3 regions of the Sphingopyxis sp. MG genome follow, and region 3 is predicted to be linked to each of the others. Evidence: riboswitches for the same ligand, from Rfam matches in the RefSeq annotation. Region 3 holds a riboswitch; each other region holds the start of a gene.

What was found. Region 3 has a riboswitch for cobalamin ahead of C3E99_RS17160 (TonB-dependent receptor plug domain-containing protein). Riboswitches for the same ligand answer to the same signal wherever they lie in the genome.
Region 1: linked by a shared signal. The riboswitch ahead of C3E99_RS12940 (TonB-dependent receptor plug domain-containing protein) and the one ahead of C3E99_RS17160 (TonB-dependent receptor plug domain-containing protein) in region 3 are both predicted to bind cobalamin.
Region 2: linked by a shared signal. The riboswitch ahead of metE (5-methyltetrahydropteroyltriglutamate--homocysteine S-methyltransferase) and the one ahead of C3E99_RS17160 (TonB-dependent receptor plug domain-containing protein) in region 3 are both predicted to bind cobalamin.

Annotation. Positions count from the first base shown of each region.
Region 1 is NZ_CP026381.1:2,803,444-2,813,677, reverse strand. It holds gene C3E99_RS12945 (cobyrinate a,c-diamide synthase) at 1-1,041, shown strand, start outside; cobalamin riboswitch at 1,054-1,243, shown strand; gene C3E99_RS12940 (TonB-dependent receptor plug domain-containing protein) at 1,390-3,342, shown strand; gene C3E99_RS12935 (hypothetical protein) at 3,375-3,920, shown strand; gene C3E99_RS12930 (DUF1636 domain-containing protein) at 3,923-4,330, shown strand; gene cobT (nicotinate-nucleotide--dimethylbenzimidazole phosphoribosyltransferase) at 4,327-5,343, shown strand; gene C3E99_RS12920 (histidine phosphatase family protein) at 5,340-5,909, shown strand; gene C3E99_RS12915 (adenosylcobinamide-GDP ribazoletransferase) at 5,906-6,628, shown strand; gene C3E99_RS12910 (aminotransferase class I/II-fold pyridoxal phosphate-dependent enzyme) at 6,625-7,605, shown strand; gene cbiB (adenosylcobinamide-phosphate synthase CbiB) at 7,598-8,536, shown strand; gene C3E99_RS12900 (hypothetical protein) at 8,536-8,745, shown strand; gene cobU (bifunctional adenosylcobinamide kinase/adenosylcobinamide-phosphate guanylyltransferase) at 8,742-9,254, shown strand; gene C3E99_RS12890 (MFS transporter) at 9,439-10,234, opposite strand, start outside.
Region 2 is NZ_CP026381.1:1,256,750-1,266,983, reverse strand. It holds gene C3E99_RS05810 (hypothetical protein) at 1-114, shown strand, start outside; gene C3E99_RS05805 (YceI family protein) at 212-856, shown strand; gene leuA (2-isopropylmalate synthase) at 1,068-2,732, shown strand; gene C3E99_RS05795 (hypothetical protein) at 2,901-3,440, shown strand; cobalamin riboswitch at 3,518-3,720, shown strand; gene metE (5-methyltetrahydropteroyltriglutamate--homocysteine S-methyltransferase) at 3,837-6,143, shown strand; gene C3E99_RS05785 (acyl-CoA thioesterase) at 6,133-6,543, shown strand; gene C3E99_RS05780 (NAD(P)H-dependent flavin oxidoreductase) at 6,640-7,611, shown strand; gene C3E99_RS05775 (AHH domain-containing protein) at 7,601-8,140, opposite strand; gene C3E99_RS19660 (hypothetical protein) at 8,103-8,975, opposite strand; gene C3E99_RS05765 (serine hydrolase domain-containing protein) at 9,157-10,234, shown strand, end outside.
Region 3 is NZ_CP026381.1:3,738,396-3,748,629, reverse strand. It holds gene C3E99_RS17170 (FecCD family ABC transporter permease) at 1-747, opposite strand, end outside; gene C3E99_RS17165 (ABC transporter substrate-binding protein) at 750-1,616, opposite strand; gene C3E99_RS17160 (TonB-dependent receptor plug domain-containing protein) at 1,631-3,559, opposite strand; cobalamin riboswitch at 3,740-3,959, opposite strand; gene C3E99_RS17155 (DUF2946 family protein) at 4,066-4,455, shown strand; gene C3E99_RS17150 (TonB-dependent receptor family protein) at 4,524-6,545, shown strand; gene C3E99_RS17145 (DUF2945 domain-containing protein) at 6,660-6,875, shown strand; gene C3E99_RS17140 (DUF488 domain-containing protein) at 6,868-7,422, shown strand; gene C3E99_RS17135 (uracil-DNA glycosylase family protein) at 7,478-8,113, shown strand; gene C3E99_RS17130 (YadA family autotransporter adhesin) at 8,161-10,234, opposite strand, start outside.

The DNA of each region.
Region 1 (10,234 bases), 930 kb from region 3:
GTTGTTGCCGAAGCCGCGATGGGGTTGTTCGATGGCGCGGGCCGGAGCAGTACGGCGGCCGAGGTCGCGCGGCTGACGGGTTGGCCGGTCCTGCTCGTCGTCGATGCCGAGGGCGCGGGCCAGAGCGTCGCGGCAGTCGCGCATGGCCTCGCGACCTTTCCCGGCGCGCCGCCGGTGGCGGGGGTCATCGTCAACCGCGTTGCGAGCGACCGTCACGCCGCGATGATCGCCGAAGGATTCGACGCGCTCGACCTGCCGCTGTTCGGCATGATCCGCCGCGATCCAGCGCTGGCGGTCGCCTCGCGCCACCTCGGGCTGGTGCAGGCGCGCGAAGACGGCGCGTTGGACGAGCGGATCGACGCCGTCGCGGCCATCGTCGCGCGCGATTGCGACCTCGCCGCGATCCGCGCGGCGGCGCGTGCGACCTCTCCGGCCTCATCCGTCCGACCGCGCCTGCGTCCGCCGGGGCAGCGCATCGCCCTCGCCGCCGACGATGCCTTCGCCTTCTTCTATCCGCATCTGGCGTCGTGGTGGCGCGATGCGGGCGCGGAGATTTGCAGCTTCTCGCCGCTCGCCGACGAGGCGCCGCCGATGGACTGCGACGCCTGCTGGCTGCCCGGCGGCTATCCCGAACTGCACGCGGGCAGGCTTGCCAGCAATGCGCGCTTCATGGCGGGGTTGCGCGCCTTCGCGGCGCGCGCGCCGGTGCATGGCGAGTGCGGCGGCTATATGCTGCTCGGCCGCAGCACCGAGGATGCGGACGGCATCGTACATCCGATGGCGGGGCTGCTGCCGGTCGATACCAGCTTCGCGAAAAGGAAGATGTCGCTCGGCTATCGGCAGGCGCGGCTGTTCGCGCCGACGCGCTTCGCCGATGCCGAAACGCCGCTGTGGGGGCATGAATATCATCATGCGACCATCACATCGACGAACGAAGGCACCCCCTTCGCCCGGCTCGCCGACGCGGCAGGTCGCGATCTCGGCCCCGCCGGCCATCGCGCCGGTCCTGTGACGGGCAGCTTCTTTCACTTGATCGCCTGACGCGATTTGCCTAACGAGCGGGCCGCGACAGGTTCCCCGAAAGGGGATTGAAAGGGAATGGGGTGCGAAACCCCTGCTGCCCCTGCAACTGTAAGCGGAGAGCCATCGGGCCATATGCCATTGGGACCATCGGTCCTGAGAAGGCGGCCCGGACCGGCGTCGACCCGCGAGCCAGGAGACCTGCCCGTCGCCGTCGTCTTTCGCGCGGACAGGGTGTGCCGGGCGGACGGGGGTGAACCCGACAGACGACAAAGGTGACCGCGCGGCTGCGCGGGCCGATGTCGTTCGCCTATCAGGGTGGGCCGCCATCGACCCAGCGACCGAATGGTCTTGTCGATGGGGTACCCTATGTTCCGTGTTATTGTTCGAAGTTCCATTTCACTGGCGGCATTTGCAGCCGGCTTTCCCGTATCGGCCGCAGAAGCCGCTAACGCCGCCGCGACGTCCGAAGAGGACAGCATCGTCGTCACCGCGACGCGCTCGCCGCTCGCACTCGACGAGGTGCCGTCGACGATAACCGTGCTCGACAAGACGGCGATCGACCGGTCGCAGGATATCGGCGCGACCGAGTTGCTGTTGCGCACGCCCGGCATCACCGTCTCGCGCAACGGCGGCTATGGCACCGCGACATCGCTCCGCATCCGCGGCGCCGAGTCCGATCATACCGTTGTCGTGATCGATGGCGTGAAGCTCAACGATCCGGCGGCCGCCGGCGGCGGCTATAATTTCGCCAACCTGCTGGTCGGCGACATGGAGCGGATCGAAATCCTGCGTGGTCCGCAGTCGATCCTGTGGGGCAGCCAGGCGATCGGCGGCGTTGTCAATATCGTCACGGCCATCCCCGAAAAACCGCTGGAAGGCAGCTTCGACATCGAGGCCGGATCGCGCAACACGGTCAGCGCGCGCGCCGCGATCGGCGGCCGCACGGGACCGCTGAACTGGCGCATCGGCGGCCAGAGCTTCACCACCGACGGCATTTCGGCGATCGCCCCAGCCTTTGGCGGCGGCGAGCGCGACGGCTATCGCAACCGCAGCGTGACGGGCCGCGCCGAACTGGCGCTTGCTTCGAACCTCAGCGTCGAAGTGCGCGGCTATTATTCCACGGCGCGCGTCAATCTCGATTCGACGAGCGGCGATACGCCGGACTACGCGCTCAACGAGGAATTCGTGAGCTATGCCGGCGCCAACTTCGACCTGTTGGACGGGCGTTTCCGCAACCGGATTTCCTATTCCTACACCGACACCGATCGCAGCAATTACGGGCCGCTGCGCGCCCGCCCCGTCAGCCTTCAGGCCAAGGGAGAGAATCGCCGCTGGGAATATCAGGGCAATATCGATGTCACGCGCGGCGTCAGCGCGGTCTTTGGCGTCGAGAATGAACGGTCGAGGTTCCGCAGCCGCTCGCCTTCGGGTTCGCTGGCGACGCCCCTTCCCGACTTCGCGATCGGCAAGGCGGACGTGACGAGCCTTTATGGCCAGCTCAGCGTCGAGCCCCTGAACGGGCTGACGATCAACGGCGGCGTCCGCCATGACGATCACGACCGTTTCGGCGGGCAGACACTGTTTGCGGCGGGCGGTGTCTGGCGGCTGCCGACCGGGACCATCCTGCGCGCGAGCTATGGCGAAGGCTTCAAGGCGCCGACGCTGTATCAGATGTTCAGCGAATATGGGAATGTCGCGCTCGACCCGGAGGAAGCGCATGGCTGGGAAGCAGGGATCGAGCAGCAATTGTTCGGCCGCGCTCTGACGGTTGGCGGGGTCTGGTTCGATCGCATCACGACCGGGCAGATCATCTTCAATTCCTGCTCGCCCACCACGCCCAATCCGCTCTGCTTGGTCCCTGGCGATTCCACGCGCCGTTCGGGCTATTATTCCAATGTCGCGCGCGGCGAGGCGCATGGGATCGAGGCGACGGCGGCGCTGACGCTGGGCGCGCTGACGCTCGACGGCAATTATAGCTGGATCGTGGCCGAGGATCGTTCGCCGGGCGCGACCAATTTCGGCAGGGACCTGCCGCGCCGTCCGCGCCACGCGGCCAATGCGTCGGTCGGCTACGCTCTGCCCTTCGGTCTCGACGTCGGAGCGGCACTGCGCTGGTCCGGCAAGAGCTTCGACAATGCGTCGAACAGCATCGTCCTCGACGATTACACGCTTATCGACCTGCGCGCCGAATTCAGATTGTCGGAGAATGTCCGCTTCTTCGCGCGTGCCGAGAACATCTTCGATGAGAATTATATGACGGCCTACCGTTACGGCACACTAGGCCGCGCCATCTACGCCGGTTTCCGGGGACGCTTCTGATGCGCCCGAATTTTCAGCCAGAGGAGAAGAATATGAAGACGCCTTCTACCGCTCTCGCACGCAATGTCTGGGTCGGCACCATGGCCGGGGTGAGCACCATCGCCTCGATGATTCTCGCCTGTGCAACGCCCTTTCCGTCGCTGGCCGCGCTGGCCGCGACGCACGTGCCGCGTCGCATCGGACTGATGCTGATGTTCGTTGCCTGGTTCGCTGCGCAGGCCGTGACCTATTTCATGCATCAGACGGGCAACCCGGCGTGGCCGTTCGCGCTCGGCATGGCGGCGGTCGTCTCGTTGCTGTCGGCGGAGGCCGTTGCGCGCTCGATGCGCAGCCTCCCAGCGGCCGTGCGGATGAGTGCCAGCTACACCGCCGCCTTCGTCGGCTTCAAACTCGGCATTCTCGCTTGGGTGGCACTGCTCGACCATGGCTGGTCGGCCTTTTCGGGCGAAGTGCTGCTGCGCCAGTTCGTGCGCTATGGCGCGATCTTCGCCGGACTGCTGGCGGCGCAGGCCCTGCTGACGCGCGCGGGCTTCAGCCTCGACGCGCCCGCGAACGTGTCGAGACCGCAGGCCGCGTGACGATGCTTCGCCCCGCCGCCGACGGCCCCTCTGTCATCGTGTGCAACACCTGCCGTCACGGCGAGGATGCGCGCGAGGATGAAGAGGGCGTGCGCGGCGGGGCGCGGCTCGCCGGGCTGCTGCGCGGACTTGCCCGCAGCGAGCCCGCCTATGCGCGGATCGCGGTGGAAGAAATGCCCTGCCTGTTCGCCTGCAAGGAATATTGCGCGGTCCATATCCGTGCGCCGGGAAAGGTCGGCTATGTGCTCGGCCGCTTCACGCCGGACGACGCGGCGGCGCGCGCAATTCTCGACTATGCCGTGCATCATGCCGCCAGCGCCGAAGGCCGCGTCGCCTATGCCGACTGGCCGGAAGGCGTGAAGGGACATTTCCTCGTCCGCGTTCCGCCGCCGGGATTCGTCGCCGAATGACCGCCTTTGCCTCGATCGCGGATTTCGAGGTCGCGCTGGCGCGTCCGCGCAATATCGATGACGAAGCGCAAGAGGCTGCCCGCGCGCGCCAGATGACGCTGACCAAGCCCGCCGGATCGCTGGGGCGGCTGGAAGACATCGCCATCTTCTTCGCCGGCTGGCAGTCGCGCGCGCGCCCGCGCCTCGACCGCGCGCGCGCCGTGATCTTCGCCGGCAATCACGGCGTCGCCGTGCACGGCGTCAGCGCTTTTCCCTCAACCGTCACGGCCCAGATGGTCGCCAATTTTGAGGCGGGCGGCGCGGCGATCAACGCGCTGTCGACTACTGCCGGACTGGAATTGCAGATCGTCGCGCTCGACCTCGACCGACCGACAGCCGACTTCACCGCCGCACCCGCGATGACTCCGGCCGAATGCCTCGACGCGCTCAACGCCGGGGCGGCGGTCGTTGACGAGGGGATCGACATGATCGTGCTGGGTGAAATGGGGATCGCCAATTCGACCGCTGCCGCCGCGCTATGCGCGCGCAGCTTCGGCGGCACGGCCGCCGACTGGGTCGGCCCCGGCACGGGCGTCGATACTCAGGGCGTGGCGCGCAAGGCCAAGGTGGTCGAGCGCGCGGTCGCCGTCCATGCCCATGCCGGGCGTTCGGCGTTCGAGACGCTGCGCCGCGTCGGCGGCCGCGAGACGGCGGCGATCGCCGGCGCGGCGGTGCGGGCGCGGCAATTGGGCGTTCCCGTCCTTCTCGACGGCTTCATCTGCTGCGCGGCGATCGCGCCGCTGGCGGCGGACAATCCGGTGATCGCCGACCATTGCATCGCGGGCCATTGCTCGGCCGAGCCCGGCCATGTGCTGCTGCTCGAAAAGCTTGGGCTCGATCCGCTGCTGTCGCTCGGGATGCGGCTCGGCGAAGGGAGCGGGGCGGCGGTGGCGGCCGGGGTCGTCCGCGCGGCACTCGCCGCGCACGACCGGATGGCGACCTTTGCCGAGGCCGCGGTGTCGGCATCGCTATGACCGGCTTCGCGCTCCATTTGCTGCGCCATGGCGCGCCCGAGCGACCGGGGCTGCTGCTGGGCCGGACCGACAGCGCGCCGACCATGGAAGGAATCGCCGCCTGCGTCGCGCAGGCGCGCACCGTCGGCGCCGAACGGCTGATCGCGTCGGACCTGCGGCGCTGCCGGCTGGCGGGCGAAGCAATCGGAGCGGCCATCGGCCGGCCGCTCGCCGTCGACCCCCGCTGGCGCGAAATCGATTTCGGCGCGTGGGACGGCCGGGCGACCGAAGAGATCGACCGCGAGGCGATGGCCCGTTTCTGGGACGATCCCGACGCCAACCCGCCGCCGGGCGGCGAACGCTGGTCGGCGCTCGTCGCGCGCGTGTCGCGCGCCGTCGCCGAGTTGGAACCGGCCCCCACGCTCATCGTCACGCACGGCGGCGCGATCCGCGCGGCGCTGCACGGTCTCTGCGGCTTCGAACGGCGTTCGATATGGTCGTTCGACCTGCCATATGGCGTCCTCGTCTCGCTGCGCCTGTGGCCCGGCGACGCGCCGGTCGCGCAGATCACGGCTCTGCGCCCATGAAGGGGCTGCTGATCGCCGTCCAGTTCCTGACGAGGCTGCCGACGCCGCGCCTGGCCGCCGTTTCCAGCGCGGAATTCGCGGCCTCGATGCGCTGGTTTCCGGCGGTCGGGCTCCTCGTCGGCGCGATCGTCGCCGCGGCCGCATGGGGCGGCGGCAGGCTGGACGGCTGGTCGGGAGCCTTGCTCGCGCTGCTCCTGTGGGTGGGCGTCACCGGGGCGCTTCATCTCGACGGGCTGGGCGACATCGCCGATGCGCGCGGCGCGGCGCACAAGGATCGCGACCGCATGATCGCCGTCCTGTCCGATCCCCATGTCGGCAGCTTCGCGGTCGTCGCGATCGTCCTGCAACTGGTCGCCAAGCTGGTTCTGCTCCATGCCCTGATCGAGGCGCAGGCCTTCCTCGCCATCGCCCTCGTCCCCTTCGCGGCGCGAACGGGGCCGCTCGTCTGGTCGCGGTGGCTGCCAGATCTTCACGCGGGGCTGGGTTCTCGCTTTCGCGGCGCCGTCCGCATCGGCGATCTCCTGCTGTGGGGCGTGCTGCTTGCGGCGGCTTCCTGCTCGTCGCCCGCGCTTCTCGCTACACCCCTCTTCCTGCTCGGCTGGGGGTGGTGGCTGCGCCGCGCGATCGGCGGCGTGTCGGGCGACGGCCATGGCGCCGGAATCGAAGTGACCGAAAGCCTGTCGCTGTTCGCAGCGCTGCTGTGGCTGCAAGTCGCATGAGCGAGCCGTGGACATGGCACGGCGGTGACCTGTCGGCCGCGAAGCGCCGGTTCGGCTCGGGCGGCGATCCCTGGATCGATCTGTCGACGGGGATCAACCCCAACCCCTGGCCCGATACGGAGCGCGTCGACGTCGACTGGCGGCGCCTTCCCGAACGCGGCGCCATCGCCGGGCTGGAGGCCGTGGCGGCCTCCTGTTTCGGCGTCGCCGCGCGCCACGTCTGCGCCGTCCCGGGAACCGAGATCGGCCTCCGCCTGGTCGGCGCGCTGATCGGCGGCGAGGCCCGATACGCCGCACCCGGCTATCGCACGCACGGCGAGATGATCCCGGCCGCGATGGCCACGGGTCCAGACGCGATCGGGCGGCATGGCGGCAGCATAATCCTCGCCAATCCCAACAATCCCGACGGCCGGACCGTCACGCCCGCGACGCTTCGCGACCTGCTCGCGAGTCGGAGCGGGGCGGGCTGGCTGCTGGTCGACGAAGCCTTCGCCGATGTCGATCCCGCGCTGAGCCTCGCGCCGGCGGTGGGCGACGATGCGCGCCTGATCCTCTTCCGCTCCTTCGGGAAATTCTTCGGGCTGGCCGGGGTGCGGCTCGGCTTCGTGCTGGGGCCGGAGCCGTTCCTGCGCGATCTGCGCGCCCTGCTCGGCGCCTGGCCGGTGTCCGCCGCCGCCGTGGCCATTGGCGCCGCCGCCTACGCCGACGCGGACTGGATCGCCGCCACGCGCCGCCGCCTGCCGAAGCAGGCAGCCGCGCTCGATGCGCTGTTGCGGGGGGCCGGATATACGCCGGTCGGCGCATGCCCGCTGTTCCGGCTGGTCGAAACCGCCGACGCGCGCGCCTTGTTCGAACGGCTGGCGCGCCGCGCCATCTTGACACGGCCCTTTGCGGACCAGCCGCAATGGCTGCGCTTCGGTCTTCCGGGGGACGACGCAGCATTCCTGCGGCTGAAGGCCGCCCTCGCCGATGGCTGATCCGGTCACATTGGCGGCGCTGGGGCTCGACGCCGCGCTGGGTTGGCCGCGCACCCTCTATCGGCTGGCCGGGCATCCGGTCGGATGGTTCGCGCGGCTGATCGACGCCGCCGAGAGGCGTTGGAACGGACCGGAACGACGCTTCGGTACGCGCCGCCTGCTGGGGCTGCTGACCGTCCTGCTACTGGCTGGGCTGGTCGGCGGGACGGCCTGGCTCGTCCAGTCGCTGCTGCTCGAACGGCTGGGTGCGTTCGGGTGGGCGGCCGTGGCGCTGCTCGCCTGGCCGGCGATCGCGCAGCGCAGCCTGTTCGACCATGTCCGCGCCGTCGCCGACGCTCTCGATAGCGAAGGCCTGCCCGCCGCCCGCGTCGCCGTGGGCGCGATCGTCGGCCGCGATACCGCCGCGCTCGACGAAAGCGGCATCTCGCGCGCCGCCATCGAAAGCCTTGCGGAAAGCTTTTGCGACGGCGTGACCGCACCCGCCGTCTGGCTGCTGTTCCTGGGGCTGCCGGGGGTCTGGACCTATAAGGCGGTCAACACCGCCGACAGCCTGATCGGCCACCGCGAGGAACGCTGGCGCGCCTTCGGCTGGGCGGCGGCGCGCGCCGACGACCTGCTCAACCTCGTCCCCGCCCGCCTGTCGGCGCTGCTGATCTGCCTCGCGGGCGGGGGCGGCTGGCGCATCCTGCGGCGCGACGCCGGCAAGCACGCCTCGCCCAACGCCGGATGGCCGGAGGCCGCCATGGCGGGCGCGCTCGGGCTTCGTCTCGCGGGCCCGATCGCCTATGACGGCGTCCTGCACGACAAGCCCTGGATCGGCGACGGAGCGCGCGCGCCGTCGAGCCTCGACATCCGCCGGGCGCTGCGTCTCTACCTCGGCGCCTGCGCGCTGCTCTGGCTTCTCGTGGGGGGTGCCGAATGGGCGCTGTGATGCTGCAAGCGACCGGGTCCGACGTCGATAAATCGGTGCTGGGTTCCTGTCTGCACGGTCCCTTCGCCTCCGTCGACCTGCGCCACGCGCTGCTGGGCCGCATCGGGGTCACGGCGAGCGGTCGCGACTATCATGCCGACGTCGATGCGCGGCATGGCGATGTCGGCGGCTTGCTCGCGCCGGCGGGAAGGGGGAAGGGGAGCGCATGACCGGACGAAGCCTTTTCGTGCTGGGCGGCGCGCGATCGGGAAAGAGCCGATACGCGCAGGCGCGCGCCGAAGCGATCGCGGGCCGGCACATCTTCATCGCCACGGCGGAAGCCCATGACGCGGAGATGCGCGACCGTATCGCGCGCCACCGGGCGGACAGGGACGAACGATGGCGAACGGTCGAGGCGCCGCATGATCTCGCCGCCGCGCTCGACGCCGCCGATGATGCGGACGCCGTCGTCCTGGTCGATTGCCTCACCATCTGGATATCCAACCTTATGCTGGCAGAGGCCGATTGCGAAGCCGCGACGCGCGAGCTTTGCGAAGCCATTGGGCGGTTCGGGGGCCAGCTCATCCTCGTCGCCAACGAGGTCGGCCTCGGGATCGTGCCGGACAACGCACTGGCGCGGCGCTTCCGCGACGAAGCCGGTCGGACGAACCAGGCCGTCGCTGCGGCTGTCCAGGAGGTGCAGATGATATTCGCTGGCCTTCCGCAGCGCCTGAAATAGTGCGCCGCATGAAGGGATGCGCATGGACTTGCGTCCATCAGCCAGAATGAACGAGAGGTCGCTTGCGCGCCTTTCGAATGCGGCGAATAATGCAACGGCAACATGCGTCGGCGGGCCGCCCATCGCAGCACCGCAGCTCTCGTTCAATCGCGTGGGCTTGCTTCGACAATGCCAATTTTCATGCTCATGCATTTCCGCGTCGGTGTATGCCGGCTGCGATTGCGACCAGAAGTCCGGCCATCAGCAAAGGCATCGCGGCGATTGTCGCAATCGCAGGTAGGCCGAAGCCGCGATCGAGCATCATGCCGCCTGCCATGGGGCCGAGCGTCCCGCCCGAAAAGCGGCCCATGCCGGTCGTGACACCAATTGCCGTGGCGCGGATGCGGCTCGGAAATATCCATGCACCGAAACCGATAATTCCGCTGAATGCTCCATCGATGAAGAAACTGATGAACGCGAGGACGGCAACCGTCATTGTGAAATTTCCGTGATCGCGCAGGCCCAGTGCCAGCGCGACGGCACCGATAAGGAATGTGGCCGGCAACAGACGGCCCGGCTGGACCCGAGCCATCAACGCCGCGACGGTCAACGACCCCAAGAGACTGGCGGTCTTGATGACCATCATACCGAAACCGACGCCTTGGATATCGGCGGTCAGCGGAGTGAGCATCGAAGGCAACCAAAAGCTCATGAAGAATGCCACGAGGTAGGTACCGAAAAGCGCGAGCGTCATCACGGCCACCAAAGTCGCGATCGGACGCTGCGTTAGGATGCGCCAGGGTTTTTCTTGCTCCTCCTCGCCTTCCGCTTGCCGGGTCTCGATCAGGCCCCAATACATCGGTGCGACCAATAAAAGCGGTATGATGCCCCCGGCTGCCATCAACCCCCGCCATCCATATGCCGGCATGATCAGCGCGGCTGCCAGACCGGAGAAAATCATACCGCTGGCGATGGCTGCGGACATCAGCACGGGGACGCTG
Region 2 (10,234 bases), 1.7 Mb from region 3:
GCCCGCGCCACCCGGCCGAACAGCTGTTCGCCGGTCGGCAGCTACGGCTTCACGGGCTGCGCCGCCGCCGCGCTGCGCGAATGGTTCGAGGCGCGGCGCGCGACGCACCCATAGACCCCACAGTCCGGAAACCGTGCGTTTCGCCGCGACGACATTGACGCCGCGCCGCCCTCTCGCCTAGCCTCGCCGCTCTCGGAACAGGAGCCCCCCCATGCGCCATACCCTTCCCTTCGCCGCTCTCGCGCTCGCCGTCGTCGCGGTCCCGGTCGTCCTTGCGCAGGGCGGCCCCGCCGTGCCCGGCGCGCCCGACAGGAGCCGCGTCGCCGCCGGAACCTATGCCGCCGACCCCGGTCACACGATCGTCGTGTGGGAGGTCGATCATTTCGGCTTCAGCAAATATCAGGGGATTTTCGGCGACGTGACCGGCACGCTCGTCCTCGATCCCGCCAACCCGGCGGCCGCGAAGGTCGACGTGACGATCCCGGTGTCGAAGGTGACGACGGCAAGCGCCGGGCTGACCGGCCATCTGCTTCGTGCCGGCAAGGACGGCGCCAAGCCCGATTTCTTCGGCCCCGATCCCGCCGACGCGCGTTTCGTGTCGACCCGCGTCGTCCTCGACGACGATGGCGACGAGGCGAAGGTGACGGGCAACCTCACGCTCAACGGCGTGACCCGGCCGGTGACGCTCGATGTCGATTTCCACGGCGCGGGCACCAATCCCGGCAGCAAGAAGGAAACCGTCGGCTTCGAGGCGGAGGGCGAGATTCGCCGCAGCGACTTTGGCATCCTCTATGGCATCCCGCTGGTCAGCGACCGTGTCGAGCTGAAGATTCACGCGGCGTTCGAGAAGCAGTAGGCGCCTTCCCACCGCACTTTTTGCGGCCGCCCTCTTGCCAAGCCCGCGCTTTTTGGTCATGAGCGCGGGCGATGCGCATGCGCGGCCTCCTTCTTCTGCGACTTACACGCCCTTGGGCGTGACTTTCGGCCTGCGCCTTTCGCGGCGGGCCACGCGCTCAAGGGCCTGACGACACAGCATCCGAATCCACACAAGCAGAAGAAGCCAACCCATGCCCATGCTCCGCGACCCCTCGGCCAAGTACCGACCCTTTCCGCAGGTCCCACTGGAAAACCGCCAGTGGCCCGCCCGCACGATCACCAAGGCCCCGATCTGGCTCTCGACCGATCTGCGCGACGGCAACCAGGCGCTGATCGACCCGATGGACGCCGAAAAGAAGACGCGCTTCTTCGACCTGCTCGTCAAATGCGGGCTCAAGGAGATCGAGGTCGGCTTCCCCGCTTCGGGCGCGACCGATTTCGATTATATCCAGAACCTCGTCCGCTCGGGCCGCATCCCCGACGACGTCACGCCACAGGTGCTGACGCAGGCGCGCGCCGACCTGATCCGCACCAGCTTCGACAGCCTGGCGGGCGCGAAGACCGCGATCGTCCACCTTTACAACGCGGTCAGCCCCGCGTGGCGCCGCATCGTCTTCGGCATGGAGATGCCCGAGATCAAACAGATCGCCATCGACGGCGCGAAGCAGCTGCGCGACAATGCCGCGCGCCTGCCCGGCACCGACTGGCGCTTCGAATACAGCCCCGAGACCTTCTCGACCGCGGAGATCGATTTCAGCATCGAATGCTGCGCCGCGGTGATGGACGTGCTCCAGCCGACGGCGGACAAGCCGATCATCCTCAACCTGCCCGCGACGGTCGAGGCGGCGACGCCGAACATCTACGCCGACCAGATCGAATATTTCTGCAAGCATCTGCCGAACCGCGACCGCGCGCTGATCAGCCTGCACACGCACAACGACCGCGGCACCGGGGTCGCGGCGGCCGAACTCGGCCTGCTCGCGGGCGCCGACCGCGTCGAGGGCTGCCTGTTCGGAAACGGCGAGCGCACCGGCAACACCTGCCTCGTCACCATCGCGCTCAACATGTACACGCAGGGCGTCGACCCCGAACTGGACTTCTCCGACATCGATCAGGTCATCCAGACGGTCGAATATTGCAACCAGTTGCCTGTCCACCCGCGCCACCCCTATGGCGGCGAGCTGGTCTACACCGCCTTTTCGGGCAGCCACCAGGACGCGATCAAGAAGGGGTTCGCGGCGCGCGAGCGGCAGAACGACGACAAGTGGGAAGTCCCTTACCTGCCGATCGACCCCGCCGACCTGGGGCGCAGCTACGAAGCGGTGATCCGCGTCAACAGCCAGTCGGGCAAGGGCGGCGTCGCCTGGGTGCTCGAACAGGACAAGGGGCTGAAGCTGCCGAAGAAGATGCAGACGAGCTTCAGCCACATCGTCCAGGCGGTGGCGGACCAGACGAGCCGCGAGCTGACCGCCGACGACATCTGGACCGCCTTCGAGGGGCATTATCTGGCGGCGGACGGCAAGCGCTTCCAGCTCGTGAGCTGGGCGGAAAGCCAGAGCGGCGCCGACCGCATCTTCGCCGGCAAGCTGACCATCGACGGCGCCGAGCGCAGCATCAGCGGCCGCGGCAACGGCCTGATGTCGAGCGTCGTCGCCGCGCTGGCCGAATCGGGCGGCCCGGCGATGGACATCGTCGATTATTCGGAACATGCGATCGGCCAGGGCAGCAACGTGCAGGCCGCCGCTTATGTCGAATGCCGCACCCCCGACGGCCGCAGCCTGTTCGGCTGCGGTCTCGACACCGATGTCGCGACCGCCAGCGTGCGCGCGATCCTGTCGGCGGCGAACGCGATCTGATCCGGTCGCGGAGGCCGGGGCGGCGCGGGCCGCCCCGGCCTCCGCGCACCCCTTCCCTCTCCCGTCCGCCGCATCCCGGTCACGACTGGCCCGATCGGCGTTTCGCGGTGCGCGCATTTGGTCCTAAGCCGATGCGCGCAGCCGGGGGGCGGCGAAGGAGAAGGACCCGTGAACGCATCCCAGGCCCCGTCCGCCAGCGGCCCGAGCGCGTCCGTCGCGCCCGCCGGGCCGCTCCCCGCCGACGGGGGAAGCAGCGACCTGTTCTGGAGCCTGCAATATTGCCGCGCGAGCGCGCTGTCGCTGACCCGTCTCGAACTGGCGCTCGCCAGCAGCGACCGGCAGCGGATCGTCGAGGCGATCGACCGCCTCCACGCGCTCGACCGCGAAATCGAGCGCAGGGTCGCAAGCCTGCCGCCGCCGCCCGATCCCGACCCCGAGCGCGAGGCGATCGACCGGCACCTCGACCGCGAGAAGATGGCGGTGGCGTTCGAGAAGCTGGCGCTCGCCAGCGGGATCAGCGGCCCCGCCCTCGCATCGCCGCCCGCCTTCGCGGCGCGCACGCGGCCCGAACCCGAGCTTTCTCATGCGGTCGAAGGGCCGCCCTTCGATCGCCGGCGGACCCATATTCTCGCCTCGCACGGCCCGAAGATCGCGCTCCTGCTGGCGATCGCGGCCGCCACCGCCGCGCTGCTGGCGACTGCCTTTTAGGATAGGGGCAATCACCACGCCGCGAAACACATATAAAGATTTCTTTATATAGTGCTTGACAGGATCGTCGCGGCGCCTATTCTGCATGCTGTCGAGGTTCTTCGCGCCGGGCATCCGGGGCGGAGCGAAGATGGGAAGCCGGTGCAAAACCGGCGCTGCCCCCGCAACTGTAAGCGGCGAGCGGCGGTCGATCATGCCACTGGTTCGGCAAGGAACCGGGAAGGCCAGACCGCTGCGGCGACCCGCGAGCCAGGAGACCTGCCTCGTCAGATACGTCCTCCGGCGGGGTGCCCGGTCAGGCCGCATGCATGGCTGCGTCCGACCCTTGCCCTGCGGACGCGGGATATCGTGCGTTCGCGTCTGTCCGTCGCCCTTGCCCCCTGCAAGGTGCTCGAAATGACTGTCAGCGTCGCCACTTTAGGCTTTCCCCGCATCGGCCTTCGCCGCGAACTCAAGGTCGCGCTCGAATCCTACTGGTCGGACAAATCGACCCTCGCCGACCTGCACGCCGCAGCCGCTGGCCTGCGCGTCGCCCATTGGGCGCGGCAGAAGGCGCTGGGGGCCGACATCCTGCCGTCGAACGATTTTTCGCTCTACGACCATGTGCTCGACACCTCGGCGCTGATCGGCGCCGTCCCCGCGCGCTACGACTGGGACGGCGAGACGGTCGATACCGATCTCTATTTCGCGATGGCGCGCGGCGCGCAGGGCGATCCGATGCACGCCGGGTGCGGCCACGCCGCCGATACGACCGCGCAGGAGATGACCAAATGGTTCGACACCAACTATCATTTCCTCGTCCCCGAACTCACCGCCGGCCAGACCTTCCGCATCGCTTCGACGAAGATCTTCGACGAATATGACGAAGCGAAGGCGCTGGGGTATCAGACGCGCCCGGTGCTGCTCGGCCCGGTCAGCTACCTGATGCTCGCCAAGGGCAAGGCGGTCGAACCGCTCGCCCTGCTTCCCGCGCTGCTCGACACCTATGCCGAGATTCTCGCGCGGCTGACGAAACAGGGCGCCGAGTGGGTGCAGATCGACGAGCCCTGCCTCGTCCTCGATCTCGACGATGCGCAGCGCGCCGCGTTCGAGCGCGCCTATGCGCGGCTCGCGACGGCGGGGCCACGCCTGATGCTCACCCCCTATTTCGGCGGTCTCGGCGACAATCTCGATCTCGCTGCCGAACTGCCCGTCCACGGCCTCCACCTCGACCTCGTCCGCGCGCCCGAACAGCTCGGCCCGGCACTCGACAAGGTGCGGTCGCACGTCCTGCTGTCGCTCGGCATCGTCGACGGCCGCAACATCTGGCGCGCCAACCTTTCCGACCTTTACTGGCGGCTCAAGGAACTGGCGGCGACGCGCGACCTGATCCTCGCGCCATCCTGTTCGCTGCTCCACGTCCCGGTCGATCTGGCGCTCGAAACCGCGCTCGATCCCGAAATCGCGCAATGGCTGGCCTTCGCGACGCAAAAGATCGAGGAACTCGCCGCGCTCGCCAGGGCGTTGAACGAAGGCGAGGATGCCGCCTTCGCCGCCTTTTCGGCGTCGCGGATGGCCGCGGTCGCCCGGGCGACCTCGCCCCGCATCCACGATCCCGCCGTCGCCGCGCGCCTGGCCGCGCTCGATGCGGACGCCGCGCGCCGGGCCGCGCCCTTCGCCGCCCGCCGCGAGGCGCAGCGCCGGCGCCTTCCGCTTCCCCGCTATCCGACCACGACGATCGGCTCCTTTCCCCAGACGGCGGAGGTCCGCAAGGCGCGCGCCGCGCATATTCGGGGCGAAATCGACGATGCGGCCTATGACCGCTATCTGAAGGTCGAAACCCGCGCCGCGATCAAGTGGCAGGAGGAGATCGGCCTCGACGTCCTCGTCCACGGCGAGTTCGAGCGCAACGACATGGTGCAATATTTCGGCGAACAGCTTGCCGGTTTCGCCTTCACCCGCAGCGGCTGGGTGCAGAGCTATGGCTCGCGCTGCGTGCGGCCGCCGATCCTCTATGGCGACGTGTCGCGCCCGCGGCCGATGACGGTCGACTGGTGGCGCTATGCCCAGGATCAGACCGACCGGCCGGTGAAGGGCATGCTCACCGGCCCGGTGACGATCCTCAACTGGTCGTTCGTCCGCGACGACCAGCCACGCGAAGCGAGCTGCCGCCAGATCGCGCTGGCGATCCGCGACGAGGTGCTGGACCTGGAGGCCGCGGGCGCCGCGATCGTCCAGATCGACGAGGCGGCGCTGCGCGAAGGGCTGCCGCTGCGCCGCGGCGAATGGCCGCATTATCTGGGCTGGGCGGTCGAATGCTTTCGCATCGCGGCCTCCGGCGTGCGCGACGACACGCAGATCCACACCCACATGTGCTATTCGGAATTCAACGACATCCTTCCCGCGATCGGCGCGATGGACGCCGACGTCATCTCGATCGAAACCGCGCGGTCGCAGATGGAACTGCTCGGGGCCTTCGCAAGCTATGCCTATCCGAACGAGATCGGTCCCGGCGTCTATGACATTCATTCGCCGCGCATTCCGGCCGAGCGCGAGATGACCGACCTGCTGACCCTCGCCGGACGGCACCTGCCGCCCGATCGACTCTGGGTGAATCCCGATTGCGGGCTCAAGACGCGCAAGTGGGACGAGGTGCGACCGGCCCTCGTCTCGATGGTCGCCGCGGCGCAGCGGATGCGGATTCGGGAGGCCTATGATGCATGACGAAACCATGCCCGCGGACCAGCCCACGATCCGCGTCACCGCGATGCCCGCCAACGCCAATGTTTATGGCGATATCTTCGGCGGCTGGCTGATGGCACAGATGGACCTGGCCGCGTCTTCGGTCGCGTCGCTCCACGCGCGCGGCCGGGCGGTCACGGTCTCGGTGGAGGGCATGGCCTTCCACCGCCCCGTGTTCGTCGGCGACGAGGTGTCGGTTTTCGGCCGGCTGGTGAAGATCGGCCGGACCTCCATGCATGTCGAGGTCGAGGCCTGGGCGCGCGATCGCCATGCCGAGGACGGACACAAGGTGACGCAAGCGGTCTTCATCTTCGTCGCCGTCGGCCCCGACCGGCGCCCGCGCGCGCTCGGCCGCACCGCCACCGCGCCCCCACCGTCCTGACCCGTTCGCGCTTGTGACAGGCAGCCGCGATCCCCCTTGCGCAGCCTTCCGTTTACGTTAAGGTCAGCCGAAACCTCTATTCGGAGAGCGACGCCCATGGCCCTTCCCGCGATTTTCGACCGCCTTCGCCTGCCCGTCATCGGTTCGCCGCTGTTCATCGTCTCGGGCCCCGACCTCGTCATCGCGCAGTGCAAGGCGGGGATCGTCGGCAGCTTCCCGGCGCTCAACGCGCGGCCGCAGACGCTGCTCGACGAATGGCTCCACCGCATCACCGAGGAACTGGCGGCGTGGGATCGCGACAATCCCGACCGTCCCTCGGCGCCGTTCGCGGTCAACCAGATCGTCCATCGCTCGAACGACCGGCTCGAAGCCGATATCGCGACCTGCGAGAAGTGGAAGGTGCCGATCACCATCACCTCGCTCGGCGCGCGCGAAGAGCTGAACCAGGCGGTCCATAACTGGGGCGGCATCACGCTTCACGACGTCATCGACGACCGCTTCGCGCGCAAGGCGGTCGAGAAGGGTGCCGACGGCCTGATCCCCGTCGCGGCTGGCGCGGGCGGCCATGCCGGCACCCAGTCGCCCTTCGCGCTGGTGCAGGAAATCCGCGAATGGTTCGACGGGCCGGTCGCGCTGTCGGGCGCGATCGCGCACGGCCGCTCGATCCTTGCCGCGCAGGCCTGCGGCGCCGATCTCGCCTATATCGGCAGCGCCTTCATCGCCTGCGCCGAGGCGAACGCCGACGCCGGATACAAGGCCGGGATCGTCGAGGGGCGCGCCGCCGACATCGTCTATTCGGACCTGTTCACCGGCGTCCACGGCAATTATCTGCGCGGCTCGATCGTCAACGCCGGGCTCGACCCCGATGCGCTGCCGAAGGGCGACCTCAAGACGATGAATTTCGGTTCGGGCGGCAATACCAAGGTCAAGGCGTGGAAGGACATCTGGGGGTCCGGCCAGGGAATCGGGTCGGTGCGCGCGGTGCGCCCCGCCGCCGATTTCGTCGCCGAACTGACCGATCAATATCGCGAGGCGTGGCGCGAACTGCAAGGCAAGGTCATCGGCTGACCCCGCCGCCGAACAGCCGCTCGATCGCGTCGTCCAGATAGGGGCGATCGGCGAAAATCCGCATCGGATCGCGCCGGTTGAGCCAGAAGCCGGCGCCGTGCCGGTCGGTCAGCGCGCGCCGCGCGGTATCCTGCAACAGTCGCAGCCGCATCACCGCGGTCCGCCGCGCCGCGATCGGGTCGCCGGACGCCTGCGCGGCGAAATGGGCGCGGATACGCTCGACCCGCGCGACCATCACGTCGCTATAGCCGGGGTGCGGCCCGCGATGCAGCGCGTGGCCCGACGACAGCGCGCCGCCCTCGCTTGCCGGCAGCATCAGGCCGTTGAGGTCGAACCGCTGGAGCAGGAAGCCCTCGACGCGCAGGCAGTCGAACATCGCCGCCATCTGCGGCCGGCGGAGCAGCAGGACGGGCAGCAGGTGATGGCGCTGGAAACCGGGCCGCGGCGGCGGCGCCCCGCGCCATCGCCGCGAATCGCACCGCAACGCGGCCTCAGCCGCCGCGGTCGAAGGCGACGTCCACCACCGCATGCCCCCGATCGGCATCGAGGCGCGGCGACAGATCGACCCATTCGCCCTGTTGCAGCCCGCGCGCGCGCTGTCTTTCGACGATGGGGCCGTTAACCATGATGTCGAGCGCGAGACGCGCCAGCCGCCGCACCATGTCCGCCACCGTCCAGCCGGCCGGGATCGCGGCGGTGAGTTCCTGCCCGGCAAAGGCGGCGAGCCCGCGCGTCCCGACATGCGCGCCGCCCGCCGTTTCGTGCCGGCGAAAGGCGACGAGGTGCAGGACGGGCGGCATGCCGCTCGTCAGCATCTCGGCAACCGCGGCGCGGAACTGCGGGGCGTCGGACCACAGCCGCGCGGGGGACCAGAAGATGTGGCTGGCGTCGAACAGGTCGATCAGCAGCACCAGCGTCTTGAACAGCTCGCGCATGCGCGTGGCCTGACCGCCCCCGGCGGATGGGGTCGCGCCGCCCGGCGCGACGAACGCCCAGCATCGCCCGGCCTCTCGCCAGTCGGGCGGCAGCCCTGCCGCGAGCTGGCTCGTCGCCGGCGCGTCGGGATCGGCAAAATCGAGCGCCGCCGCGCCCGCCGGTCCGGCGACCAGTTCCGTCGCGCCGAGCCGCAGGTGGAATGTCGGCGCGTCGGGCCCCGTCGCCAGCAGCCCGCCCTGCCCGTCCGCCGCAACGCCTTCCGGTCGCAAGCCCATGTGACGCAGCGCGCGCTCGATCTCGGCCGGCGACCGGCGCCCGAAACCCTGCGCGACGATCAGCGCAAAGGGACCAGCCGCAACCAGCCTCCTCGTCCCTTCATTGCTGTTGTCGTCGCCATCCATCGCCGCGCCGGCCTTCGTCGATCGCACCGGGCATCGCAGGACGGGCGCCCTTGATCAAATGCTAATTGCGATCCTGTCGACAAGTTAATCCGCCGCCGCGCGGCAGGTCATCGTCCCGCAGCATAGCGTCGACCTATACCCCATCGGCATTGTTTCGATTGCCAGCCTTCGCTCGACGGATATTTTCGTTCGCCAGAGAGGTTCCTTCATGTCGCGACGCTGGATTTGGCACGCCACCCTTGGCGCCGCGCTGCTCGGCTCCCTCGGCCTGCCGTCGGCAGCTTTTGCCCAGACGTCGCCGCAAACCGCCTATAACGTCCCGACGGAGCAACTCGCCGGCCTCGCCGATTTCATCGATGGCGTGATGGCCCAGCAGATCGCGACGCGCGAGGTTGCGGGCGCGGTCGTCATCGTCGTTCATCAAGGCCGCGTGCTGCTCGCGCGGGGCTATGGCTTCGCGGACGTCGACCAGGGCGTCCCGGTGGACCCGCAACGGACCCTGTTCCGGCTGGCCTCCGTGTCCAAGCTGTTCACCTGGGCGGCGCTGATGCAGCAGGTCGAGGCCGGCCGCGTCAGCCTCGATGCCGATGTGAACGACTATATCGACTTTCCCATTCCGCCGTTCGAAGGGCAGCCGATCCGGGTGCGCGATCTGATGGCGCATACGCCGGGCATGAGCGATACGGGCAGAATCACCGCACGGTCGGTCGACGAACTCGTCCCCTATGGCGATTGGCTGAAAGCGCATGTCCCGCAACGGCTGTGGCCCGCGGGCACCAAGATATCCTATTCCAACTATGGCGCGGCGCTGGCCGGCTATATCGTCGAGCGGGTTTCGGGCGAACCCTTCGCCGACTATGCCGAACGCCACCTCTTCGCGCCGCTCGGCATGGAATCGGCGAGCTTTCGCGAGCCCCTGCCCGCCCCGCTCGCCCCGCGCGTGGCCAAGGGCTATCGGCTCAGGGACGGGCGTTTTGTCGCAAAGCCGTTCGAGCTGTACAGCCAGATCATGCCCGGCGGTTCGGGAACCGCAAGCGCCCCCGATGTGGCGCGGTTCATGATGGCGATGCTGAACGGCGGCGCGATCGGCGCGGCGCGAATCCTGAAATCCGAATCGGTCGCGCTGCTGATGCGCGATTCGCATGCCAATGCCCCCGGCCTGCCCGGCATGGCGCACGGCTTCTTCGTCATTCGCAACGCCGGACCGCGCCTCGTCGGCCATGGCGGCAATACCGTCGATTTCCATTCGCGCCTGATCCTCGCCCCTGAAGCCGGCCTCGGCATCT
Region 3 (10,234 bases):
GCCGCCGACCCCGATCGCGGTGCCGAGCAGCAGGCGCAGGCGCGTGCGGGCGAGGTCGACGCCGAGCGCCTGCGCGCCGTCCTCGCCCAGCGTCAGCGCGTCGAGCGCGCGCCCGTTCCACAGCAGCAGCGCCATCCCGGCGCCGATGCACGGCAGCGCCGCCCACAAATGGCCGAACGAACGATTTTCGAGGCTGCCCATCAGCCAAGTCATGATCTCCATCGCCGCGAAGGGGTTTGGCGACAGGTTGAGTGCGAGGCTGATGCCCGCCCCCGCGAGGGTGCCGACGGCGATGCCGGCGAGGATCAGCGTCAGCGGGCTTTCGGAGCGGCCGGCGAGCGCGAAGAGCAGCGCGAGCGACAGCAGCGCACCGACGATCGACAGCAGCGGCAGCGCCGCCGGGTGAAGATTGGCGAGCCCGAAATAAAGCGCGGCGACCGCGCCGAGCGCCGCGGCGTTCGAGGTGCCGAGCACCGACGGCTCGGCGAGGGGATTGCGCAGATAGCCTTGCAGCGCCGCCCCCGCGAGCCCGAGCATGGCGCCGACCGCGAGCCCGACCAGCAGGCGCGGCAGGCGCAGGTCGAAGAGGATGACGGTCGCGACATGATCGCCGCGGCCGGATGCGGCGGCAAACAGGCGGGCGAGCGGCAGGTCGACGGTGCCGAAGCACAGCGAAGCCGCCGCCGCCCCGCATGCGAGCGCGAGCAGCGCCAGCGTCAGCCGCCGGGGCGATCGGGCCTCGCGCATCGTCATCGGCGCGCGCCGTCGTGGCGCTGGATCTGCCTGGCAAGGCGGTGCACGGCCGCCCCATAAGCGGGGCCGCCGCAAACGGTCCACGCCTCCGGCACGCTGAGCCGCGGAATGCCCCGAAGCGCGGGGTGGTGCAGCATCTCGCTGCCCTGATCGGTGATGGTGTCGCTCGCGCTTTCGACGATCAGGAAATCGGGGTTCGCCGCCACCATCTCCTCGAGGCTCAGCTGCGACAGCGGCGGCTTGCCCAGCTTTGCGGCAAGATTGACCAGCCCGACGCGCCCCATCATCTCGTCGATCAGCGTCCCCGTCCCGGTCATGTAGCCGCGCCGCTGGTAATAGGCGGCGACCCGGCCGCGCCCCGGGCGGGGCACGCCGGCGAGGTCGCGCTCCATCCGCGCGATCAGCGCTTCGCCGCGCGCCGGATCGCCGAGCGCGGTCGCGGTCAGGCGGATCGTCCGGCGGATGACGTCGAAGCTGTCGGCGGTCGGCAGGTCGAGCGTCCGAAAGCTGCCGCGCGGCAGCGCCGCGACCGCCGCGCTGCCGCTCGCGGGCATGCCGACGATCAGGTCGGGCGCCGCGACCAGTATCTGTTCGGCGGCGTTGCGGATCAGCGGCAGCCCGCGCGCCGCCGCGGCGGCCGCGGACATGCCGGGATCGGTCGCGTTGCGCGTCAGCCCGGCGATCCGGTCGCGGTCGGCAAGCGCGAGCAGCAACTGGTCGGCGCACAGGTTGAGCGACACGACGCGCTGCGGCGCGGCCGGCGGCGTCGCCGCTGGTGCCGTACGGCCGCCCTGCTGCGCCCACAGCGCGCCGCCGCCGGCGAGCAGCAGCGCGAGCGCGGGCAGGGCGGCGTATGGCGTCAAGCGCGTTCCTTCCCTCAGAAGCGCAGGCGGACGCCGCCATAGGCGGCCCGGCCCGGCGTCGCGATGCTGAAAATTTCCTCATAGTCGACCCCGAGCAGATTCTCGACGCGCCCGAAGACCGAGATGGCGTCGGTCACCCGGTAATCGGCGCCAAGGTTGACGAGCACATAGTCCTTCATCGCGACCACGACCGGGACATAGCTGGGGTTGATATAGGCGAGGTCGGTCGTGCGGCCGTTGTAGCGCAGCGTCAGCGTCCCCGCAAAGCGCTGGTCGCTGCTCGACACGGTGGCGTTGAAGCTGGCGATATGCTTCGGTCGCCGCACTTCGGGCGCGCCGTTCTCGCGCGCCTTGATCCAGCTGTAGGCGAGGTCGAAGCGAAGCTGCGGCAGCGGCCGCGCGCTGGCGAAGGCCTCGATGCCGTGCTGCTTGCTCGTCGTCGCGCGGTTCGCCGGAGTCGCGGTGAAGTCGGGCGCGGGATAGTTGGTGAAGATCTCGTCCTTCAGCGTCGAATCGAACCAGGTCGCCCCGATCGTCGCCCAGTCGTCGGCGCCGAAGCTCTGCTCGATCCCCGCTTCCCAGCCCTCGGACTTTTCGGGTTTCAGGTCGGGATTGCCGATGTAGCGGCCGTCGATATAGCCGAACAGCTCGAAATAGCCCGGATTCTTGACCCCGGTGCCATAGGCGCCGCGGATGCGCGTGCCGGTCGGAAGGCGATAGCTGCCCTGGACGCGCCAGGTCGTCGCATCGTCGAAGCGGTTGTTGTCGTCGTGGCGCAGCGACGCGCCGAGCGAGAGCGCGCCCGCGGTCAGCTCATATTGGGCGACCAGCCCCAGATTGTCGGTGTGGCGCTTTCCCTGAAAGGCGCCCGGCGTCAGCGTGCGGAACGCCTCGCGCTCGACATCGACCGCACCGGTCAGCCGGTGGGCGATCGCATCGGTCCCGAAGCGGATGCTAGAGGTCAGCGATCCCTTGTAGCGCTGTCCCTTGCTGCCATAGTCCAACCCGAAGGGGGAGCGGCCGTGGCGCGCGGTGTCGGAAAGCTGCCCCGACAGGCTGGTCACCCAGCGCCCGTCGAGCGCGGTCAGTTCGGCCGCCAGCAGGGCATGGAAGGATTCGGTCTCGACATGGACGCCGGGGCTGTCGACGATATAGCCGAAGCGCGGGCTCGTCGTGTCATATTCGCTGTCGTTGTTGTCGGCGTCGCTGAAGCCATAGCGCAGCACGGCGTTCAGCCGGAAGGCGTCGCTCGGCGTCCAACCCAGCTTCGCGCTCGCGCCGACCGTCTGCATCCCGACGTCGCGCACCCCGCCGCGCGCGGTCGGATAGCCGTTCGCGCCGTAATAGGTACCGGTGATCGCATAGTCGAAGCTGTCCGATGCGCCCGCGGCGCGGGCGCTGCCGGCGACGGTGCCGAACGACCCGCCCTCGATCCGGGCGCTCAGGCCCGGCGCCTCGCGCCCCGACAGGGTGATGTAATGGATCACGCCGCCGATCGCGTCGGAGCCATAGAGCGACGATTGCTGGCCGCGCAGCACCTCGATCCGCGCGGCGGGGTCGGCGAGCAGACCGCCGAAATCGAACTGGCCCTGATAGGGGTCGGCGACCTCGATGCCGTCGACCAGGACGAGGACGTGATTGGCTTCGCTGCCGCGGATGCGGATATCGGTCATGCCGCCGAGGCCGCCGGTGCGGCTGACCGCGACGCCGGGCACGTCGCGCAGCACGTCGGAAACGATGCGCGTCTGGCGCTGTTCGAGCGCTTCGCTGTCGATCGCCGTGACCGAGGCGCCGAGCTGGTCCGCCCGGACCCCTTCGCCCGAACGCGAGGCGGTGACGATGATCGCGTCGCCGGGGCGCGGGTCGGCGGCGGCATCGCCGGTCTGGGCCAGCGCCGGCGAGGTCGCCGCCAGCGCCACGATGGAAAGGCCGTATTTCAACATGGGAGTCCCCCACGCGCCGAGAGCGAAGGCGGGGACCTGCCGAGCCGCGTGCGCGATCGACCGGCGCACGGGCGGCGGGCTGGCGCAAGGCGCCCGCATTTCGTGCCCCGAAGCGGCCCCGGCCGCTGGGTCGTCGCTCGACGGAGTTCTCCGTGCCCTGGCCTTTCCCTGGACCGAGGCATTGAGCGACCCACGCCGGCAGGTCTCCTGGCTCGCGGGTCGTCGCTTGATGCACGCCTTCCCAGGTCGCCCCAGTGGCAGACCCGGTCGGGGACCGGGTCGGTGCATCGCGCTCGCCGCTTACAGTTGCAGGGACAGCCCCGGTTTCGAAGGTCCGGCCGGACCCCCTTACCGCGTTCCCTTTTAAGCCCCATCGGGGCACCGGCGCGATCAATGCAAGGTTGCCCTTGCGGCGCCCGCCCATAGCGCCTCGGCGCATTTTGGCAATCGGCTTTTGCGGGGCCTGCGCGCTTGCCCGAACCGTCCGCCGGGACTAGGAGCGCGGCGTGGCCGATCTTTCCGCCTTCCGCCGACCGGGCTGGCTGCTGCTGCCGGTGCTTCTCGCGCTGCTCGCGCGGGTGCTGGTCGCGCCGGGCTGGATGATCGGGCCCGATGCCGGGGGGTCGATCACCGTCCGCGTCTGTTCGGACCCGTCGAACCCCGGCGGGACGATGACCATCCCGGTCCAGACCGCGGGCGATCATCCCGATGGAGAGGGGCAGCAGCATTGCCCGTGGGGCGCGCTCGCGGTGGCGCCGATCGTGCCCGATGCCCCGGCGCTGCCCGCGGCGCCGGTGCGGGTCGACCCCGCGCCGCCGGCGATCCCCTCGCTCGGCTTCGCGCCGGGCATCGCCTCGCCGCTTCCCCCCAGCACCGGCCCGCCCGCCTTCGCCTGATTCAGACCGATCGCCGGCCGCGCTTTCGCGCGCGCCGGCCTTGCCTGATTTTCAGCGAAGGATTTTCCATGACCCGTTCCGTTACCCGTGCGGCGCCCCTGCCGGCGCTCGCCCTCGTCCTTTCCTTTTCCCCGGTGCTGTTTTCCACGGCCGCTCACGCCGAGGAGGCGACGATCATCGTCACCGCGCCGACGCTCGCCGACGCCGCGCAGCAGCGCGCGGCGCAGACCCCCGGCGGCACCGACGTCGTCACGCATCAGGATTATGCCGACAAGACGATCGTGTCGCTGCGCGATACGCTCGCCTTCTCGCCCGGCGTCTACCTCCAGCCGCGCTATGGGCAGGAGGTGCGCTTGGCGATCCGTGGCTCGGGCCTCTCGCGCGGCTTCCACATGCGCGGCGTCACGCTGTTGCAGGACGGGGTGCCGATCAACCTCGCCGACGACAATGGCGATTTTCAGGAGCTGGAGCCGATCTTCTTCGACCATCTCGAAGTCTGGCGCGGCGCCAATGCGCTGCGCTTCGGTTCGGGAACGCTGGGGGGCGCGATCAACGGCGTGACCCCGACCGGGCGCACCGCCCAGGGCGTCTATCTGCGCGGCGATGCCGGCAGCTTCGGCCTGCTTCGCGGCCTGGTTTCGGCGGGCGTCGCCAGCGGGCCGGTCGACGCCTGGGGCGCGGTCAGCGCCGACACGTCGGACGGCGACCGCGACCATGCGCAGCGCCGCAGCCTGCGCTTCCACGGCAATGTCGGGCTGACGCTCGGCGACGGGGTCGCGACGCGCTTCTATGCGAGCATCAACCGCATCCGCCAGCAACTGCCGGGCGCGCTGACCGAGGCGCAGGCGCTGACCGCCCCGCGCGGCGCCAATGCGAGCAGCGTCGCGGGCGACCAGCGGCGCGACATCGATTCGCTGCGCCTGCAGAACCGCACCCGCTTCGACCTCGGCACCGCGACGCTCGAGGTCGGGGGTTTCGTCAACGCGAAATCGCTCTTTCACCCGATCTTTCAGCTGATCGATCAGAAATCGACCGACGTCGGCGGGTTCGCGCGGATCGACTATGCGGCGGGGCCGGTCGAGGTGACGCTGGGGGGCGAGATTCGCCGTGGCAGCACCCACGCGCGGCAGTTCGTCAACGTCGCCGGCCGGCGCGGCGCGCTGACCCTCGACGCCGATCAGGAGGCGCGGACCGCGAGCCTCTATGGCGAACTGCGCGTGCGGCCGGTGCCGCCAGTGACGCTGATCGCGGGGGGCGTCTATGCCGATGGCATGCGCAAGCGGCGCGTCGGCTTTTCGGCGACCCCGGCCGGCGACGGGCGCGTCGCGTTCGACGCCTTTTCGCCCAAGTTCGGCGTGCTGGTCGAACCGGCGGAGCATGTCCAGATCTTCGCCAACTACAGCCGCTCGGCCGAATTTCCCGGTTTCGGGGAGGTGTTCCAGTCGATCGGCATGCCGCCCGCCAGCGCGCTGATCGCCGACATCCGGCCGCAGCGCGCCTGGACGGCGGAGATCGGCACGCGCGGAACGATGGGTCCGGTGCGTTGGGACGTCGCCTGGTATCGCGCGGCGATCACCGGCGAGATGCTGCAATATACGGTGAACAGCAGCATCCCCGCCGCGACCTTCAACGCCGACCGGACGCTGCATCGGGGGGTGGAGGCCGGGCTGGAGCTGACCCTCGCACCCTGGCTGCGGCTGCGCCAGACCTATGCCTACAGCGACTTCCGCTTCCGGGGCGACGCGCAGTTCGGCGACAATCGCCTGCCGGTGGTGCCGAGGCATGTCTATCGGGCGGAGGTCCGCATCGGCGGCGAGGCGCTGCACGTCGCGCCGACGCTCGAATGGGTGCCGCAGGGACCGTGGGCCGATTATGCCAACCGGGTGCGCACGCCGGGCTATGCGCTGGTCGGCCTGACCGGCGGCGCGCGCATTGCCGACGGGATCGACGCCTTCGTCGACGTCCGCAACATCGCCGGCAAGAAGGCGATCGGCGACGTCAGCGCGGTGATCGCCGCCGACGCCGCATCGGCGATCTATTACCCGGTCGAGCGCCGCGCCGTTTCCGCGGGCTTGCGCGCCCGCTTCTGACGCCGTGCTCCCGCACGCTCCGCCCGGCCGGGGGAGGGGCGTGCGGGAGCGACGGAACCTTGACGCGGGTCCGCGACTCTATGGAAAGGGGCGAAGCGGAAAGGAGAGCAGGCGATGACGAAGCGGTTCAGGATCGGCGACCATGTTCGCTGGAATTCGGAGGCGGGCCATGTCTCGGGAAAGATCATCAAGGTGCACACCGCCGACTTCGACTACAAGGGCCACACCCACCGCGCGTCGAAGGACGATCCGCAATATGAGATCAAGAGCGACAAGACCGACCATGTCGCGGCGCACAAGGGCGGCGCGCTCGAACGCATAGATGGCTGAGGCCGTCCCCTTCTTCACCATCGGTCATTCCAGCCGCTCGTTCGACGAATTCGCCGGGCTGCTCGCGGACGCCGGCGTCCGTCACCTCGTCGATATCCGGCGGATGCCGCGATCGCGGTCGAACCCGCAGTTCAACGAGGACGTCCTGCCCGATGCGCTCGCGGCGCGCGGCCTGTCGTGGGAGCGCATCGCGGCGCTCGGCGGCCTGCGCAAACGCGAGCGCGAGGTGCCGCGCGCGCTCAACGGCTTCTGGACCAACGCCAGCTTCCACAATTATGCCGACTATGCGCTCGGCGCCGCGTTTCGAGAGGGATTGGCGCATCTGATCGACGTCGGCCGCGAGCGCCGCTGCGCGATCATGTGCTCGGAAGCCGTCTGGTGGCGCTGCCACCGCCGCATCGTCGCCGACTATCTGATCGTGTCGGGCGCCGCCGTCGCGCACATCATGGAGCGCGGCCCGGAGCCCGCGCGGCTGACGCACGGGGCGATCCCGCGGTCCGACGGTTCGATCGTCTATCCCGCCCCCGCGCCGGAAAAAGGCGTATAGCGCGGGCGGCGCAGGCGCGCGACTCGGCGATCGGCAAAGGGGAGGGAAGGCGGCAATGGACGGGGTGAAGGCGGACGAGCCGTTCGAAAGCCTCGTCGAGGCCGTTCGCGCCTGCCGCATCTGCCGCGACGCGCCGCGCTACGGGCCGCCGCTGGGCCACGAGCCGCGCCCGATCCTGCAATTGTCGGAAAGCGCGCGAATCTGCATCGCGAGCCAGGCCCCGGGCATAAGAGCGCACACCAGCGGGCGTCCGTTCGACGACCCGTCGGGGGTGCGCCTGCGCGAATGGATGGGGATCGACGAGGCGCAATTCTATGACGCCTCGCGCGTCGCGATCCTGCCGATGGGCTTCTGCTTTCCCGGCGTCGGCGCCGGAGGCGACCTGCCGCCGCGGCGCGAGTGCCGCGAGATCTGGCAGCACCGGCTGTTCGCGCGGCTGCCCGACCTGAAGCTGCTGCTCGTCATCGGCGGCCATGCGCTGCGCTGGCATCTGGGTGCCGAATGGGCCCGGCGCGGCGTCACCGAAACCGTGCGCGCCTGGCGCGAGATCGGCGCCGCCGGCGCATCGCCGCGCATCGTCCCGCTGCCGCACCCGTCGTGGCACAACAATCGCTGGCTCAAGACCCACGGTTGGTTCGAGCAGGACCTGCTGCCCGAGCTGCGGCGCGAGGTGCACGCCCTGCTGGCCTGATCGGGCGCGGAGCCCTTCCCGGCCGGCGGGCCGGGAAGGGACGATGGTCAGAAGCCGAAGGCGATCCCGACCCGGCCGCCGGTGGTGCCCTTCACCGTCGATCCGGCAAAGCCGCCGCTGACGTAGACGCGCGGAGTCAGGCGCACGACGGCGGCGCCCGAGAAACCCTGTTCGCCCTGATAGGTGGCGAGGTTGAACGAGACCGAGACATTGCTGTCGGGGACGATCATCGTGCCGCCCATGGCCATCGCGGTGACGATACCGCCCGTCGCTTCGCGGAAGCGGCGGTCGTTGCCGATGCTCAGCGCGTCGATCCGGCCGTTCAGTGCGCTGATATTGCCGTCGAGAGCCCCGATCGCCGAACCGACGTCGTGATAGGCGGTGCCGCCGACCGAATAGCTCGGCGCGCTGACCGCGCCCGTCGCGGCATTGTAGGCCGCGCCGCCGCCGAGCGCGGAGGCGAGGCCGGCCCCGGCGGTGTCGCCGCGTAGCACGGCGATGTTTGCGGTCGCTTGCGCGGCGCTGGCGCTGGACTGGGCGGTCGCCGCGCCGGCGAGCGCCGTGTCGGCGGTGCCCTGCGCCGTCGCGGCGTTGGCGAGTGCCGAGTTCGCTGTCCCTTGCGCCGCGGCCGCTTCGCTGCGGGCGATATCAGCGGTCGTCTGCGCAGCCGCCGCACTGGCGACGGCGGCGTCGGCGGTCGCCTGCGCCGCGACCGCGCTGCCTGCACCCGCCGTCGCGGCGGCAAGCGCGGCGTTGGCCGTGGTCTGCGCGGCGGTCGCCTTCGCGTCCACGACGTCGAGCTGCGCCTTGTTCACGGCGTCGGTCGCCTGCGTCCCGGCGGCGACGTTGACGAGCTGGCGTTGCAGGGCCGCCGAACCGATGGAGACGCTGTTCGCGCGATCGGCGATCGATCCGGTGCCGAGTGCGACACTGCCCGCGGCCGTGGCCTCCGCGCCATAGCCGACCGCCGTGGCGCTGATGACCGTTGCCTTGGCCAGTGTACCCAGCGCCGTCGTGTAAAAGGTCGTCGCCTCGCTCATTCTCCCGACGGCTGTCGCATCGTCGCCCGCCGCCTTGCTGTTGGCGCCTACCGCCGTGCTGGCCGAGCCGGAGGCTTCGCTCAGATAGCCGAATGCAGAGGCGCCGGCCTTGCTGGCGATGGAACTGCCTCCTGCCGCGACCGCGTAACCCGCGGCGTTGGCGGCGTCTCCGAGGGCGACCGAGTCGATCCCCGTGGCCCCGGCAGTGCGGCCGATCGCGATCGCGCTGATCCCCGTGGCGCTCGCACCTGCCCCCACCGAATTGATCGCGACATAGGGATTGACGGCGCCCGCCGCCACGGCGTCGAGCTGCGCCTTGTTCACCGCGTCGGTCGCCTGCATGCCCGCGGCGACATTGGTGAGCTGGCGCTGGTAAGTCGCCGTGCCGAACGAGACGCTGTTCGTGCGGTCCGCGATCGACCCCGCACCGATCGCCACGCTGCGCTCGGCGGATGCCTGCGCATTCTGGCCTAGCGCCGTGGCGCCTTCCGCCGACGCCTTGGCGAGCATTCCGAACGCGCTCGCATATTCGGCCGTGGCCTCGCTGAACGCGCCTGCCGCCGTAGTGTAATCGGCGGTCGCCTTGCTGGTGTTGCCGAGCGCGGAGCTGTTGAAGCCGAAGGCCTGGGTCGATACGCCGAGTGCGGTGGCGCCGCTGCTGGTGGCGCCGGAGTTCTGCCCCACTGCGGTGGTGAAGGCGGCGGTTGCGTTGGAACTCTTGCCGATCGCAGTGGCGTTGGTCGAATCAGCGTTCGCCAATTGGCCGACGGCGGTGCTGTTGTCCCCGGTCGCGCGACTCGATTGGCCCAGCGCGGTGCTGCTTGCGGACGTGGCGCGGGCGTTGCGACCGACCGCCGTGCTGCGCTCGCCGCTTGCTTCGGTCGCCTGACCCAGCGCGGTGCTTTCTTCGCCGGTTGCCGAGCTGTTGCTGCCCACGGCGGTGCTGACGAGGCCGCTCGCGACGCTGACTTCGCCGCATTCGGTGCTGCCGCTCACGTCATCGGCGTTGCCGGATATGCCGTCAGGGCCCGCATTGACATTGCATTCGGGGGTGACGTCGGCGCGCGCCGGGGCGGCCGTC